DNA from 3 places in the Paenibacillus sp. FSL H7-0756 genome. Region 1 is predicted to be linked to each of the others. Evidence: riboswitches for the same ligand, from Rfam matches in the RefSeq annotation. Region 1 holds a riboswitch; each other region holds the start of a gene.

Region 1 (4,508 bases):
AATACCCCGGGACGGGTCTGGGCCTTGCGATCTGCAAGAAGCTCGTAGACCTGATGCAAGGAGAGATCTGGGCAGAACCGGCAGAAGGGGGCGGCACACAGTTCTTCTTCAGAATTAAGCTGCAGTCACAGGAGCATTCCCCGGAGGTATTTTTCGGCAAGGATACAGGAGGCGGGGAGTCAGCAGAGGAGAATGAAGCCGTATAAGACAGCGATTGCCAACAAGAGAGTTAACATTATATAATTTGAAAGTAACTATTCTTTTATCACGACAGTCCTGAGGACGGAAAGGAACTCTCTTTGAGCAAAACAAAAAAGAACAATGTCATGGCTCCCCAGATGAGTAAGCAGGAGAAGCGCAGGGCAGAGCAGGAACAGCAGAAGCAGAAAACGAGAATTCTGATCGTGAGTACGGTGGCCATCGTCGTTATTATTTTTGTAGGCTTATTCATGCTTGCTTCGAAGGACTCTTCGCCTGCAGGCACAGACAGTAAGCCGGTTGCCTTCAATTACAGTGAAATGATGCGGCTCGGCAAGGAGGATGCTCCGGTCAAAATTGTGGAATTCGGTGATTTCAAATGTCCGGCTTGCGCCCAGTTCACCGGTGTGATCAAACCGCAGATCGTTCAAGGTTATGTAGATCAGAATAAAGCAGCCTTCTATTTCGTGAATCTGGCCTTCATCGGCAAGGATTCCAGAACGGCCTCCCTGGCAGCGCTATCGGTGTATCATCAGAACCAGGAAGCGTTCTGGAAATACTTCGATGCGATCTATGCCAACCAGGGGAATGAAGACAAGGAGTGGGCTACGCCCGACTTCATGGTGAGTCTCGCCAAGCAGCTGGAGCTGCCGGTGGATTATGACCTGCTGCGCAAGGATATTGATGACCGCACCTATGCGAAGGAACTGGACCGGGATATTCAGCTTGGCTCCGATACGGGCGTAACGAATACGCCATCCTTGTACGTGAACGGCATCAAGGTGAACGAGCCCTTCAATATGGAGGCGATTGACGCCCAGATTCAGGCAGCAACAGCAGCAGCGGGAGCAGGGGCCGCCCAATGACCGCCTTCTCTGCCTTCTGCCGGCGTAATTGTCTCTACTTGGCCTGGTTCGTCTGTGTGGTAGCTGTAGCGGGCAGCCTGTATCTCAGTGAGGTCCTGCATTACGAGCCGTGCAAGCTGTGCTGGTTCCAGCGGATCTTCATGTACCCGCAGCTGTTCCTGCTGGGGATCGCCACCTACCGGGCGGACAAGCGGATCATTCCTTATGTGCTTCCTCTTAGTCTGATCGGCGGCTGCATCTCTATTTATCACTATGCAGAGCAGAAAATTCCGGCGCTCAGCAAGGTGCTTCCCTGCACCATTGGCGTACCGTGCAACAAGGATTATCTGAATTGGTTCGGATTTGTAACGGTCCCTCTGCTTGCACTTATAGCCTTTGCCTTAATCTCCATTCTGCTCTGGACAGGACGCAAAGAGGAGCCTGCAGAGTAAGTAGCTGACGGCAGAAGGAAGAGAAGAGAATGCCCTTAATTTTAGCAAAAAATATTATACAAAAACCCTGTAAAATCACGTGTTAAAGGGATAATGAAAGAGAATGAAAGATCAAGACATACCGGATGATGAATTTGGTTGTTTTGAGTGCTTTTCATTCTTTTTTCATTTGTTTCCACGCTTTACGGAAGATGCGTTGTAGCTTAATATTAGTCCTTGTGAGAAGTTGAATATGCGCTGAATTTTCCGGATGGAAAAACGGGGGAACCACACTTTGGCCAAGGCCAAAAGGGGTGAATCGGAGCGGGCCGCCAGGGCCTGTAACCGTAGGGCTACCACAGTCCGAATCCGCCAGCTAACCTCGTAAGCCAGCAGTGGGATAATGACCATGCACTCTAAGGCATGCGGATCATTTCCGTATGCTTATTTTGGTGCCTGCATTAATGAAATCCACTTATGAAAACAGCGCAGGGAAACCCGTTTCAACTTAACCAAGAGAGGAACTGTTACTACAATGGTAAGCAAGGTAAAACGACTATTGATCGGGCGTCCGATGAAGTCGAACGAACTCGATCATGAAAAGTTATCCAAGGTGAAAGCACTGGCTGTCCTGTCTTCTGATGCGCTCTCGTCTGTAGCCTACGGAACAGAACAAATTCTAATCGTACTGGTGGCCGCCGGGTTCACCGCCATCTGGTACTCATTGCCAATTGCATTAGCCGTATTGGGCCTGCTGGCTATTTTGATTTTATCCTACCGGCAGACGATCTTCGCTTATCCCCAGGGCGGGGGCGCGTACATTGTCGCCAAAAGCAATCTGGGGGTGCATACCGGCTTATTGGCCGGCGGCTCTCTGCTGGTGGATTACATTCTGACGGTGGCGGTAAGCGCCTCGGCGGGGACGGATGCGATCACTTCAGCTTTTCCAAATCTGCATAATCATAGTGTCCTCATAGCGGTATCTGTTATCTTGCTCTTAACGATTGTTAACCTGCGCGGGGTGACCGAATCGGCTTCGTTCATCGCTATCCCGGTCTATCTGTTCGTCGTCTCCATCTTCGTGCTGATTATCACAGGGATTTTCAAATATGTAACCGGCGGGGCTCATGCCCAGGTTCCTGAGATTGGCTCGGCGGTGTCGAACGTGAGTATGTTTCTGCTGCTGAAGGCATTCAGCTCCGGCTGTTCGGCTCTGACCGGGGTTGAGGCTGTCTCCAATGCCATTCCAAACTTCAAAGCGCCGGCGGAGAAAAATGCAGCCAAAACGCTGATGCTCATGGGCCTCATTCTCGGGGTGATGTTCACAGGCATTACGCTGCTCGCTTACTGGTACGGCATCATGCCTGATGAGAAGGCTACCGTGGTCTCACAGATTACCGAGTCTACCTTCGGCCGGGGCGGGCTGTACTTCTTCATTCAGGGGATTACGGCGGTTATCCTGTTCCTGGCAGCCAATACGGCATACTCAGCCTTCCCGCTGCTGGCGTTCATGTTCGCCAAAGACAAATATCTGCCCCATGCCTTCATGGTGCGCGGCGACCGGCTCGGCTTCTCCAACGGTATTATTTTCCTCGGCGTCATGTCGGCAGTGCTGGTAGCGGCGTTTCACGGGAATACAGAAGGACTTATTCCATTATATGCAGTAGGGGTATTCATTCCGTTCACGCTATCGCAGCTTGGCATGATGGTCCAATGGTACAGAACGAAGCCGCAAGGCTGGCAGAGCAAGTTCGCCGTGAATACGGTCGGGATGCTAACTACATTAACGATCACCATGATCTTCATCATCACCAAATTCTCCAGCGTGTGGATGGCTTTCATCTTCCTGCCGGTCGTCATTATCGTGTTCCACCGGATTCACCGCCATTATATGAATATTGCCGATCAGCTGCGAATCTGTCCGGCAACAGATAAGCCTTGTATCAAAGGAAGCACCGTAGTCGTTCCTGTCGCCGGTGTGACCCGCGCTGTACTGCATTCGATCAGCTATGCGAAGTCTTTGACCGATAATGTGGTCGCTGTATATGTAGGCTTCGATGAAGAAGAGATTCACAAGATGGAGCAAAAGTGGGAGGAGTGGAACCCCGGAGTTCGCCTGATCGTCCTGCGCTCCCGTTACCGCAGTATTATCCGCCCGCTGGTGAAGTTCATCGATACAGTAGAGTGGAAGACCTCTTCAACGGATCATATTACTGTCCTGATTCCGCAATTCGTGACCAAGCATTGGTGGCAGGCAGTGCTGCATAATCAGACCAGCTTGTTCATCCGCTCTTATTTAATGAATCAGAAGGACATTGTCATCGCCACGGTTCCTTTCCATTTGCATAAATAATATAGAGGATTATAGGAAGACGGCTGTTTCTGCTTATTGCGGAGGCGGCCGTTTTGCCGTTACTATAAGTTATTGGTTGACATAGAGAATGAGAATCAATATCATCAGTATAGACAAGAAGAAAGTAACAGAGCTTTTGCCAATCATGAGGGTAACATACAGGAGGGGTATTCAATGTTTTCGTTCAACCTGCAAGGATCAAGAAGCGGGAAGCTGGCGGTGGCCGGACTTATGACTACAACACTGCTGCTATCCGCTTGCGGAAATAATAATAGCAATGCAGGCAGTAACGGTGGAGCAAGCACTGCACCTGCAGCAACCGTGGAAGCCACTGCGGATGCCACTGCGGATGCCACTGCGGTGCCTGCAGCAACTGCCGCACCTGCGGTGGAGAAGACCGTAACGGATGCGATGGGGCATAAGGTGACTGTTCCCGCTAACCCACAGCGTGTCATTGCTTCTTATCTGGAAGATTATCTGGTAGCACTCGGCGTGACTCCGGTTGCCCAATGGTCTACGAAGAATGGTACTCAGAAATACCTCGATGCTGAGCTTAAGGATGTTCCGCCGATCAGCTATGACCTGCCGCTGGAAGCCGTCACCAGCTTCACTCCTGATTTCCACATCGTCCAGTCGGAAGGCTCGGTTCAGAACGGTCTTTATGACCAGCTGAACAAAATC
Region 2 (4,508 bases), on a different contig from region 1:
TCCTCCTCACAGCCCCTTAAGCTGGAGACCTGGAAATATACTGGTGATGATGCCTACACACGCAATGTGTACATTCGCGGCAAGCTGGTGCTGAAGGATATCGAACGGATCGCGGGGACCAAGAATATGGATGCCATCCTCGCCGCTTATGCCCGCAAATACCGCTTCCAGCATCCGTCCACCGCCGACTTCCAGAAGGTTGTGGAGAAAGTGACCAAGCAATCCTGGCAGACTTATTTTGAACGGTATGTCTATAGCGGGGGTGCACCCGACTTCGCAGTTGATGATATCAGGCTCACGGTCAAACCGGACAACAGCGATGGCGGGGGCAGCCGCTATAGCGCTGTGGTCGATGTAAGCAATAAGGGCAGCCTGTACCCCGATGTTCCCGTTAAATTCACCTTCGCAGACGGGTACACTGTGCAGCAATACTGGAATGGCGAGGGTAAGGCAACCTCCTTTGAGTTAGCATATAAAGCGCCGCTGGTCTCCGCAGAGATCGATCCGGGGCATTCCATTCTGCTGGAGAGCAGGCATCTAAATAATTTCAGAATGGCGGAGCTCGAGCCGCGTACACTCTCCCGCTGGACGCTTAGCGCATCTGCTCTGCTTGAAACCCTGCTCGGAACTCTTGTCTGGTGAGGTGAAGGAATGGTGAAAAGTTCAATTGCCCGCGGTTGGATCAGCATGAAAGAGCAGTTCTATATACTGATTCTGCTATTTATCTACCGGCTGTTCTGGGGATATTTCCTGTACAAATTCATTAAAAGCGCGGTTGTCCCTGTCCTGCTCCGCTACCCGGATGCAAATGCCGGCGGCAGCGGAATAGGCAGGCTGCTGTATTATATCGAAGGGAAGACCGCGCTGCACACCGACCCTGCCGTCCAGCACTGGCTATGGATGCTGCTGGCGCTGACAGTGCTAAGGCTGCTGGTGACTCCCTTTATCCGTGCAGGGCTGCTGCACGAGCTTCACCAGGAGCGCGACGGAGCGCGGGGACTGTTCTTTTTTCCCGGAATGAGAAAATATGGGCTGCCGGTGCTGATGTTCAGCCTCGCTGAATGGGCGCTAACCCTCCTGCCGCTCTATTGGCTGCTTCCGCGTATGTACCGTCATCTGCTCAGCGGCGTTCTCGATGTACAGCTCCTGCTCAGGCTGGTGCCTTATGTAATGGGCTGGCTGCTCTATCTCTTCCTTGTCCGCAAGCTTCTGCTCTATATGCAGTTCGGCTATACCGCAGGTACCGGCATGTTCTCCTCGCTGCTAATCTGCCTGAAGGTGCTGATGCCTTCGATCGGTATTTCCGTCATTCTGGGGGCGGGAAGCCTGGCCGTAATTCTGCTCTGCAGCGCCTCTGCTCTGTTCTATCCCGGATTGCCGGCACTTATGCTCCGCCAGGCAGCTCCGCTGCCCTCCACGCTGTTCAATATGTGGGGAATCGCTGCCCAGTATCACCTCTGGTCCAGTAAATCATTTCCGCAATAATAAGCTGCTGAAGCGGCATACTAAAGAGAGTCACAGCCCCTTATCAGGGAGCAGGACTCTTTTTTGCTTGAACCGGAGGACAAAAGCATTTGCAAAAGGCTAAATCCTCTGATACAATGATGGCTGTACTAGTAGTAACAAACTTGTAATATTTAAAGCAAAATCTTCCGTAACTATTGCAATTTAATCAATGCCGATAAGTCACTGTTCTGGTGCACAAAACGCCGAATTCCCTGCACCGGGAAGTGGGGGAACCATATTTTGGGTGAATTGATCTCGCTTTAGAGGGGTCATAGGGGAACCTTCTACCGAATCCTTAAGCTAACCTCGCAGGCCCTGGAAGGAGTACATCTTTTGATTAGTCAGAATTTCAAGAAAAAATGCACCGCAGCAGCACTAGGTCTTGTGATGGTATTCACACTCGGAGCAGGCAGTGCCTTCGCAGATTCCAAAATGGATACTGTGATTTCAAAAACCATTGGAACATCGTATAAAACCGGGGGCACAACCACCAGCGGCTTCGACTGTTCCGGATTTACCAAGTATGTATTTAAAAATGTCGGACTTACCTTGCCCCGTACCTCCAAAGCACAGTACAAAGTTGGAACAAGTGTATCCAAGAGCAATCTGCGTTCCGGTGATCTCGTGTTCTTCAATACCCTGGGTAATGGAGTGTCCCATGTCGGTATTTATGTTGGAAACGGGAAGTTCGCACAGTCCTCAAGTTCACGTGGTGTAACCATCAGTTCGATGAGCCAGTCCTACTGGGCCAACCGTTACGTTGGCGCCAAACGAGTAATGAGCACAACAGCCTACCAAGCTGTCGCTTACGATTGAACCCTTGAAGCATACCCCGAATATTTCCGCCTCTAACAACTAAATGTAACTTATACGAGCCCGGGATGATTATTGCCGTAATCATTTCCGGGTTTTTCCTTTTCCTTATTCTACCTTTTACCCGAATCCACAGCCTTGAAACAGCATTTTCTTGCAAAAACAAAGAAAAAATCATATAAAATAATCCCTGCGCATAGATATGAGTCTTTTGAAAGGGCTATAACTCTAAAAAACAGCAAAAAAGATGCATTAATATGTTATAAGTGATTGCCAAGCGCATTAGTCTTTGTTACAATTATCGCAGTGAGCTTTTAGTAACATTTTTGTAATTATTGAATCGCTTTTAACAAAGGTTTTGTCATGTATTGAATGAACCGCTAATCCTAATCAACAGTCGTGCCGAGTTCCTTAATGAATTAGGGAAACGGGGGAACCACTTTGGGTGAATTGACCTCCTATTCTAAGAGGGGTCATAGGGGACCTTCAACCGAACCCTTAAGCTAACCTCGTAGGCATTGGAAGGGGTATTTACTTTTGAAGAAGAAGCTAGCAGCCGCAGTACTAAGCTTGTCCATTATCTTCACCATCGGAGCAGGAAGCGCTTTCGCGGATTCCAAAATGGATAAAGTGATTGACAAAGCCATCGGAACCAAATACGTGTCCGGCGGTACATCAACTAACGGGTTTGATTGCTCCGGATTTACAATGTATGTTTTTGATAAGATCGGCATTAACCTGCCCCATCAATCCGGCTCCCAGTATCAGATGGGCACTGCCGTGTCCCGTGACGAGATGAGACCGGGCGATCTTGTATTCTTTAATACCAATGGTAAAGGCGTGTCTCATGTCGGTGTTTATGTCGGTGACGGCGAATTCGCCCATGCCTCTTCCTCACGTGGTGTAACCATCAGTTCGCTGAGTGACAGCTATTACGTCAACCGTTACGTTGGCGCCAAACGAATCATGAGTACAGATGCTTACAAGAATGTAGCTTCGGATTCCCAAGACAATGATGATGTACAATAATCCTTTGTAACCAAACGCTCTTTTCCGAGATTTTTGCCGAAATCTTGGAGAAGGGCTTTTTTTTGTCTATAAAATTACTTACCCGCCTCTATATTTGTAAAACACCGATTCTGAACTTTCGGAAAATAATTATTGGCGTTTGTCAAGTTTCTGCATTTCCGCAAGGAATTTGCGTCGAAACTAGCCGTTTTTGTATATAATTAATATTAAGAACAAGCAGAAACGGCTTTGCCGCCTCTTTAAAGGATGGTACCGTTTCGTCTGGAAGGAGGCCTCGCCTAATGATAAGCTCCCCGCTAACCTTTTATGTGGTGCCTATGGAGCCGCAGCATGCCGCTGAGATCTGTGAGTGGAGCTACAAGCCTCCGTATAATATTTACGGCTGGATGTCCTGGGAGCAGATGCAGGCGCTGGGCGTGGAGTTCGGAGACCCGCAGCTGCGAAGTGAGCAATATGTATCTGTAGTGAACGGACAGGGGGATCTGTGCGGCTTCGCCCAGCTCTTTCCGATGGAGGGGGTAGTCCGGCTTGGTGTTGGAATGCGGCCCGAGCTGTGCGGTCACGGCATGGGGCATCTGTTCATGAAAGCTATTGTTCAGGCAGCACGGGCGCGTTACCCGGAGCGTGAGATCGACCTGGAGGTGCTGACCTGGAACCAGCGCGCCATCCGCGCTTACCAGAAATGCGGGTTCACTATAACGGATACCTATGAACGCCGCACTCCGACCGGCAATAAGCCTTTTTATTGCATGGTCTATGAGGAATAGCACCGGAAACAGATTGTTTTGCAAAAAATGGATCATTTGTGTTCATTTTTTTGACACACATACTATGATAACGCTTCACCATCCGCTATAATGGAGTCAGCAGCTTACATGGAGGGACGGATGCAGATGCAGAAATGGATCATGAGCGGTTTGTTTTTTGCCGCCTGTGCCTTTGCAGTAATCTTAATGTTTACCTTACCCGGTAAATCCGAGGTAGCCGAACAGAACAAGCCGACTATGCCGGAAGTTGTGCTGGACGCTGCGGGCGCAGAAGCCACAGTGAAGGCCAATTGTATCTCCTGCCACGGTGACCAGCTTCAGGGCGGGGCGGGACCCAGCCTGCAGCAGGAAGGCGCTTCGCATGACGCAGCTCAGATTTACAGCATAGTCACC
Region 3 (4,508 bases), on a different contig from region 1:
CTCCCTGCCCGCGAAATCCTCAGCGAACAGCTCCTGCAGATTCACCTTCAGTACATCGTCATTACGGATCTTCACATGGGAGTATGGCGACAGGACATCTCTAAGAATCGGAATCAGCCTGCGGTCAATCTCTACCGCTGTGACAGCCCCGGCCGTCATCGCCAGCCGTTCCGTCAGTGCTCCGATCCCCGGCCCAATCTCAAGCGCACCGGCTGTGCTGTCCAGACCGGCGGCATCCACGATTTTATCCAGAATATTCTGATCAATCAGAAAGTTCTGGCCCAGGCTTTTTTTAAAGGAGAAGCCGTAACGCTGAATTATCGCTTTGGTTCTTGTTGGGGACGAGATATTCTCGATACCGCTCATGAAGTGATGCCTCCCTGATCAATTTGGGCGAGGGCTTGCGCGAATTCTTCGCGGGTAATGCCGAACATCGCCAGACGTTTGTACAGCTGCTTGCCATTGCAATAACCGATACCGAGCAGATTGCCAAGCTGCATTCTGCGCTCAGCCGCCCGGGGATGCACCATTAGACCTGCGGTCATAAGCTCATCCAGCCCGATGATAGCCGGTGCCCCCTCGAAGGAGGTATGTACGTGCTCCAGCGCATGGCGGATAGCTTCAGGCGAAGCATTCTCTATTCCGATATCGCCTTTGCGGGTGGCATCCTTCTCCGGGATGAAGGCATGCTTGCAGCCCGGCACCTTGGCCGCAACAATTTTGCGGATTCGCTCTCCGGCATGATCCGGGTCGGTAAGAATGATTACACCCCGGCGCTCCATGGCCAGCCTGATCTTGGCAATGACCCTGCTATCCACTGCCGAACCCCCGGTTTCAATCGTATCGGCCTCTACCGCCCGCTTAACGGCAACGGTATCGCTTTTCCCTTCAACTACAATTAGCTCTTTAATCATAAATATTTTTACTCCTTACTCCAGAACGCAAAAAGAAGAGGATTCGCTCCCCTTCTTTTTGGCTAAAGAATGTATAAGTGATGAGCGGCAGCTCTCAAAAATTCCGTAAGTGCTTCCCTCACTATATCGTATTAACCGCTAATTTGCAAAAGGCATTACGTTTAGTTCAGCTCCGGCTTCACAGGTCCGATCACATAAAGTGTGCGCGACTTGCGGCCGAAATTACGGGCATGACTCAGTGAATCGTAATAGACATCCACCTTGTTGCCTTTGATGGCACCGCCGGTATCCTCTGCTCGGCGAAACCCTAATCCTTCAATGTACACCCACCAGCCAATTGGTATAACACTAGGATCTACAGCTATAGTGCGGCCTTCCGTTACGCGTGTGCCGGAGGCAGTACGTGTTCCAATACCCGGTTCCTGCGACGAATACGCAGTCATGGATACGTTTTTGATCATTCTTTTGTACTCAAAATCCACACCAGCCTTACTGGTAACATTGCTGGCCTTTGCGCTGGCTTTAGATGACTTGGAGGTTGTTACAGGTTTGGAGACTTTGGCAGTAACTACAACGGGCTTAGGAAGCGGCTTGGTTCCAATGGCAATGACTTTGTCCTTGGTAACCGTCTGTACTTCCTTGCCGATCATGCGCATGGATGCCAGCTCGCCATCTTGATAGATCTTCTCGATGTGCTGGATCATTACGCCAGGCTTACCTGCCTGCGCTACTCTTACGGTTCCCTTAGTCAATGAGGGGTCTGCTGTCTTAATGACCCGGAAAGGCAAATTAGTTGTCCGTTGAACCACATGCTTGTTAATCCGGACAATTTTGATTTCCATGTCTGCAGATACTGCGGTTTCTAGCGAAGGGTAAATCTTGTCTAAGCCTTCGAGGCTGTAGCCCAGCTTGCCGATGGCCTGACCAATGGTATCCTCGGTCGTAAATAACGTCTCGGTCTTTCCGTCTACGGTAAGAGCGAACTTTTGCGCAGTGTTAATCACGATACGGTCGCCGTCTTTTATTTCATCACTAAGGCCAATAGATAATTCATCATGCGCCTGCAGCGAAATCTGTTCCTTAGCCAGCACATCACTGAACAGCGTTTCCCGCGTCTCCAGTGTCTGTACCTGTCCGTCTATTACTAGAGTAATTTCTTTCTTGCTCTGACCGTGTACGTACAGCAGTATTAACAGTGCGATAACAATCGATGCCACACCGGCAAGTAAAACTACGCGGGGATTTACTTGCTTCAACCGTAATGCGAAAGACCTGCTGGATGATTGCGAATCATGGGATACCTCTGGTTGGAATACGCCCACTCTTTCCATCCTCCTTACATAGCCCCGTCGTCCAAGTTATATCAAGGTAGACTGTATCACTTCTGACGAAACTAGGTTTGAGTTTGCAACAGGATACGCCCGCACTTGCTTCAGCGTTTCCTGCTCATGGATCGCCTGCTCGGCATAGTTACTCCGGAGATCTGTTATATAACAGTATGCCGGGAGCATTCTCATTATTCAAAACAAAAGAAGCCTAAAAAAGAGTTCATAGAGGACTCTTTCGTGGCTTCCCGGTATCGAATACGTCGGAATGCTTATGCACGAGGTTTCCTCTCTTACTTGCGCTTACGGGGTTAGCTGTCGGGTTCGGACATAAGAGAGACGCCCTATCTCAGGTCACCCGCTCACGGCGGTTGCCCTCAAATTCACCCCAAGACCACGTAAAGAAATCAAACAATGCCTGCGGCAATTCTGCATTTGTACTACGTTCATGCGGCAGAGCATTATTGGTTCCCCCATTCTCCATATCCGGAGACTCAGCGAGACGATCCATGAAATTAGTGACTGTCACAGTTACAACAGCTCACTGCACTGAAAAGATGATATCCTGTTTTGATACATGTTGTAAAGGACGATTCAACCACGTTTACGTAAAAAAATGATTAAAATATTGTAATAATCGACCGTTTTTCCGTTATAAAAGTTTAATATATCCGCTATACTTCATTTTTCACCGCATTTACTCCCGTTTTCAGAGTATACCAAATCGTTCCAGTGCGTTCGCATACGTAATTTCCGCCAATTCCTGTAATTCAATCCCTTTTATTGCCGCGGCCGCCTCCGCTACCAGCCTCACATGAGCGGTCTCATTTCGCTTGCCCCGGAAGGGGTGCGGAGTCAGATAAGGGGAGTCGGTTTCGATCAACAGCCGGTCCAGCGGAGTCTGGGCAAGCACCTCTTTAGGCACCCGTGCATTCTTGAACGTAACCGGTCCTCCAAAAGAAAGATGGAAGCCCAAATCAAGACACATCTTGGCACTTTCCCAGCTGCCGGAGAAGGAGTGCATTACACCGCCAACCTCGCCCGCCTTCTCCTCGCGGAGGATGCGGATCACATCTTCATGAGCATCGCGGTTATGAATACAGATCGGCATCTTCAGCTCACGGGCCAGCCCGATCTGCTTGCGGAATACTTCATGCTGTACATCCTTAGGAGAGGTGTCCCAGTAGTAATCCAGCCCGATCTCACCGATGGCAACCACCTTGGGATGAGCGCATAAGGAAGCGATCCATTCCAGGTCTCCGTCCTTCATCGTGATGGCATCCTGGGGATGCCAGCCAACAGCTGCATAAATATAATCATATTTCTCGGCAAGCTGCATGGTGGTCGGTATCGTGTCCCGGTTAAAGCCAATGTTGATCATCTTGCTGACGCCGGCTTCCAGTGCCCTGGCAATGACCTCTTCGCGGTCTTCGTCGAATTGTGGAGCATCGAGATGGGTATGGGTGTCGAATAACTGCATTACATTACATCCTTTCGGCCTGTTATTGTATCTATAATTCCAAGCTTGATTGGTTATTTGGCAAAAATCTCTGCGATGGATGGCGGCAGCTGTGGAAGGGCTTTCTGCAGCCTGTCCTGCGGAAAATACAGATGGTGTCTGCCGCGGTGAATACCGCTGATGGAGCGTACAATATCCGAGACCTCGGAGATTTCCCTCAGCCGCTCATGCTTGTCCAGAAGCAGGATCTGCTTGCTGTCAAAGCCGTCTCCCGGACGGAATACATCATAGGGAAGATCGGTGGGATAATCAATTTCCAGGTCATAATCGGGCCGGAGTCCCGCACCGGCGAAGCTGCGGCGGATTTCGCCAATCATGTCAGAATCCAAATGCTCCATCTCCACATATTTATACAGTTTACGATGGATAAACCGGCTGCACAAGTCGCTCAGGATGGCATCCTCCTCAAGCGTCCACTGCATGAAGGCAGTCTGCATCAAGGCTTCATCCAGCAGCAGATACTGCCCTACCGTTACCTCTCCGCTGAACAGATCGCTTAAGGGCTCGATCATGAAGCGGAAGGCATGCTGCTGCTGCACCAGCTCCTTGGCCCGGCGGAGAATCTGTCTGAGAATAATCTCCGAGCTGCGGGTTACCGGATGGAAATAGACCTGCCAGTACATCTGATACCGCGACATCAGATAATCCTCAATCGCATGCATCCCCGATTCCTTCACAACCACCCGGCCGTCATAAGGACGCAACATCCGCAGAATCCGGTCGATGTCTATGGTTCCATAATTCACCCCT

What was found. Region 1 has a riboswitch for cyclic di-AMP ahead of NST04_RS18795 (APC family permease). Riboswitches for the same ligand answer to the same signal wherever they lie in the genome.
Region 2: it holds a riboswitch for cyclic di-AMP, as region 1 does, so the genes downstream of both, NST04_RS03085 (C40 family peptidase) here and NST04_RS18795 (APC family permease) in region 1, are expected to answer to the same signal.
Region 3: it holds a riboswitch for cyclic di-AMP, as region 1 does, so the genes downstream of both, NST04_RS03440 (3D domain-containing protein) here and NST04_RS18795 (APC family permease) in region 1, are expected to answer to the same signal.

The regions. Positions count from the first base shown of each region.
Region 1 is NZ_JBBOVT010000002.1:462,317-466,824, forward strand. It holds gene NST04_RS18780 (ATP-binding protein) at 1-206, shown strand, start outside; gene NST04_RS18785 (DsbA family protein) at 300-1,064, shown strand; gene NST04_RS18790 (disulfide oxidoreductase) at 1,061-1,495, shown strand; cyclic di-AMP (ydaO/yuaA leader) riboswitch at 1,721-1,881, shown strand; gene NST04_RS18795 (APC family permease) at 2,010-3,827, shown strand; gene NST04_RS18800 (ABC transporter substrate-binding protein) at 4,002-4,508, shown strand, end outside.
Region 2 is NZ_JBBOVT010000001.1:705,673-710,180, forward strand. It holds gene NST04_RS03075 (M1 family aminopeptidase) at 1-642, shown strand, start outside; gene NST04_RS03080 (hypothetical protein) at 652-1,485, shown strand; cyclic di-AMP (ydaO/yuaA leader) riboswitch at 1,698-1,836, shown strand; gene NST04_RS03085 (C40 family peptidase) at 1,894-2,322, shown strand; cyclic di-AMP (ydaO/yuaA leader) riboswitch at 2,710-2,852, shown strand; gene NST04_RS03090 (C40 family peptidase) at 2,857-3,348, shown strand; gene NST04_RS03095 (GNAT family N-acetyltransferase) at 3,630-4,115, shown strand; gene NST04_RS03100 (c-type cytochrome) at 4,242-4,508, shown strand, end outside.
Region 3 is NZ_JBBOVT010000001.1:777,774-782,281, forward strand. It holds gene rsmA (16S rRNA (adenine(1518)-N(6)/adenine(1519)-N(6))-dimethyltransferase RsmA) at 1-366, opposite strand, end outside; gene rnmV (ribonuclease M5) at 363-914, opposite strand; gene NST04_RS03440 (3D domain-containing protein) at 1,076-2,236, opposite strand; cyclic di-AMP (ydaO/yuaA leader) riboswitch at 2,525-2,749, opposite strand; gene NST04_RS03445 (TatD family hydrolase) at 2,949-3,719, opposite strand; gene NST04_RS03450 (HD domain-containing protein) at 3,773-4,508, opposite strand, start outside.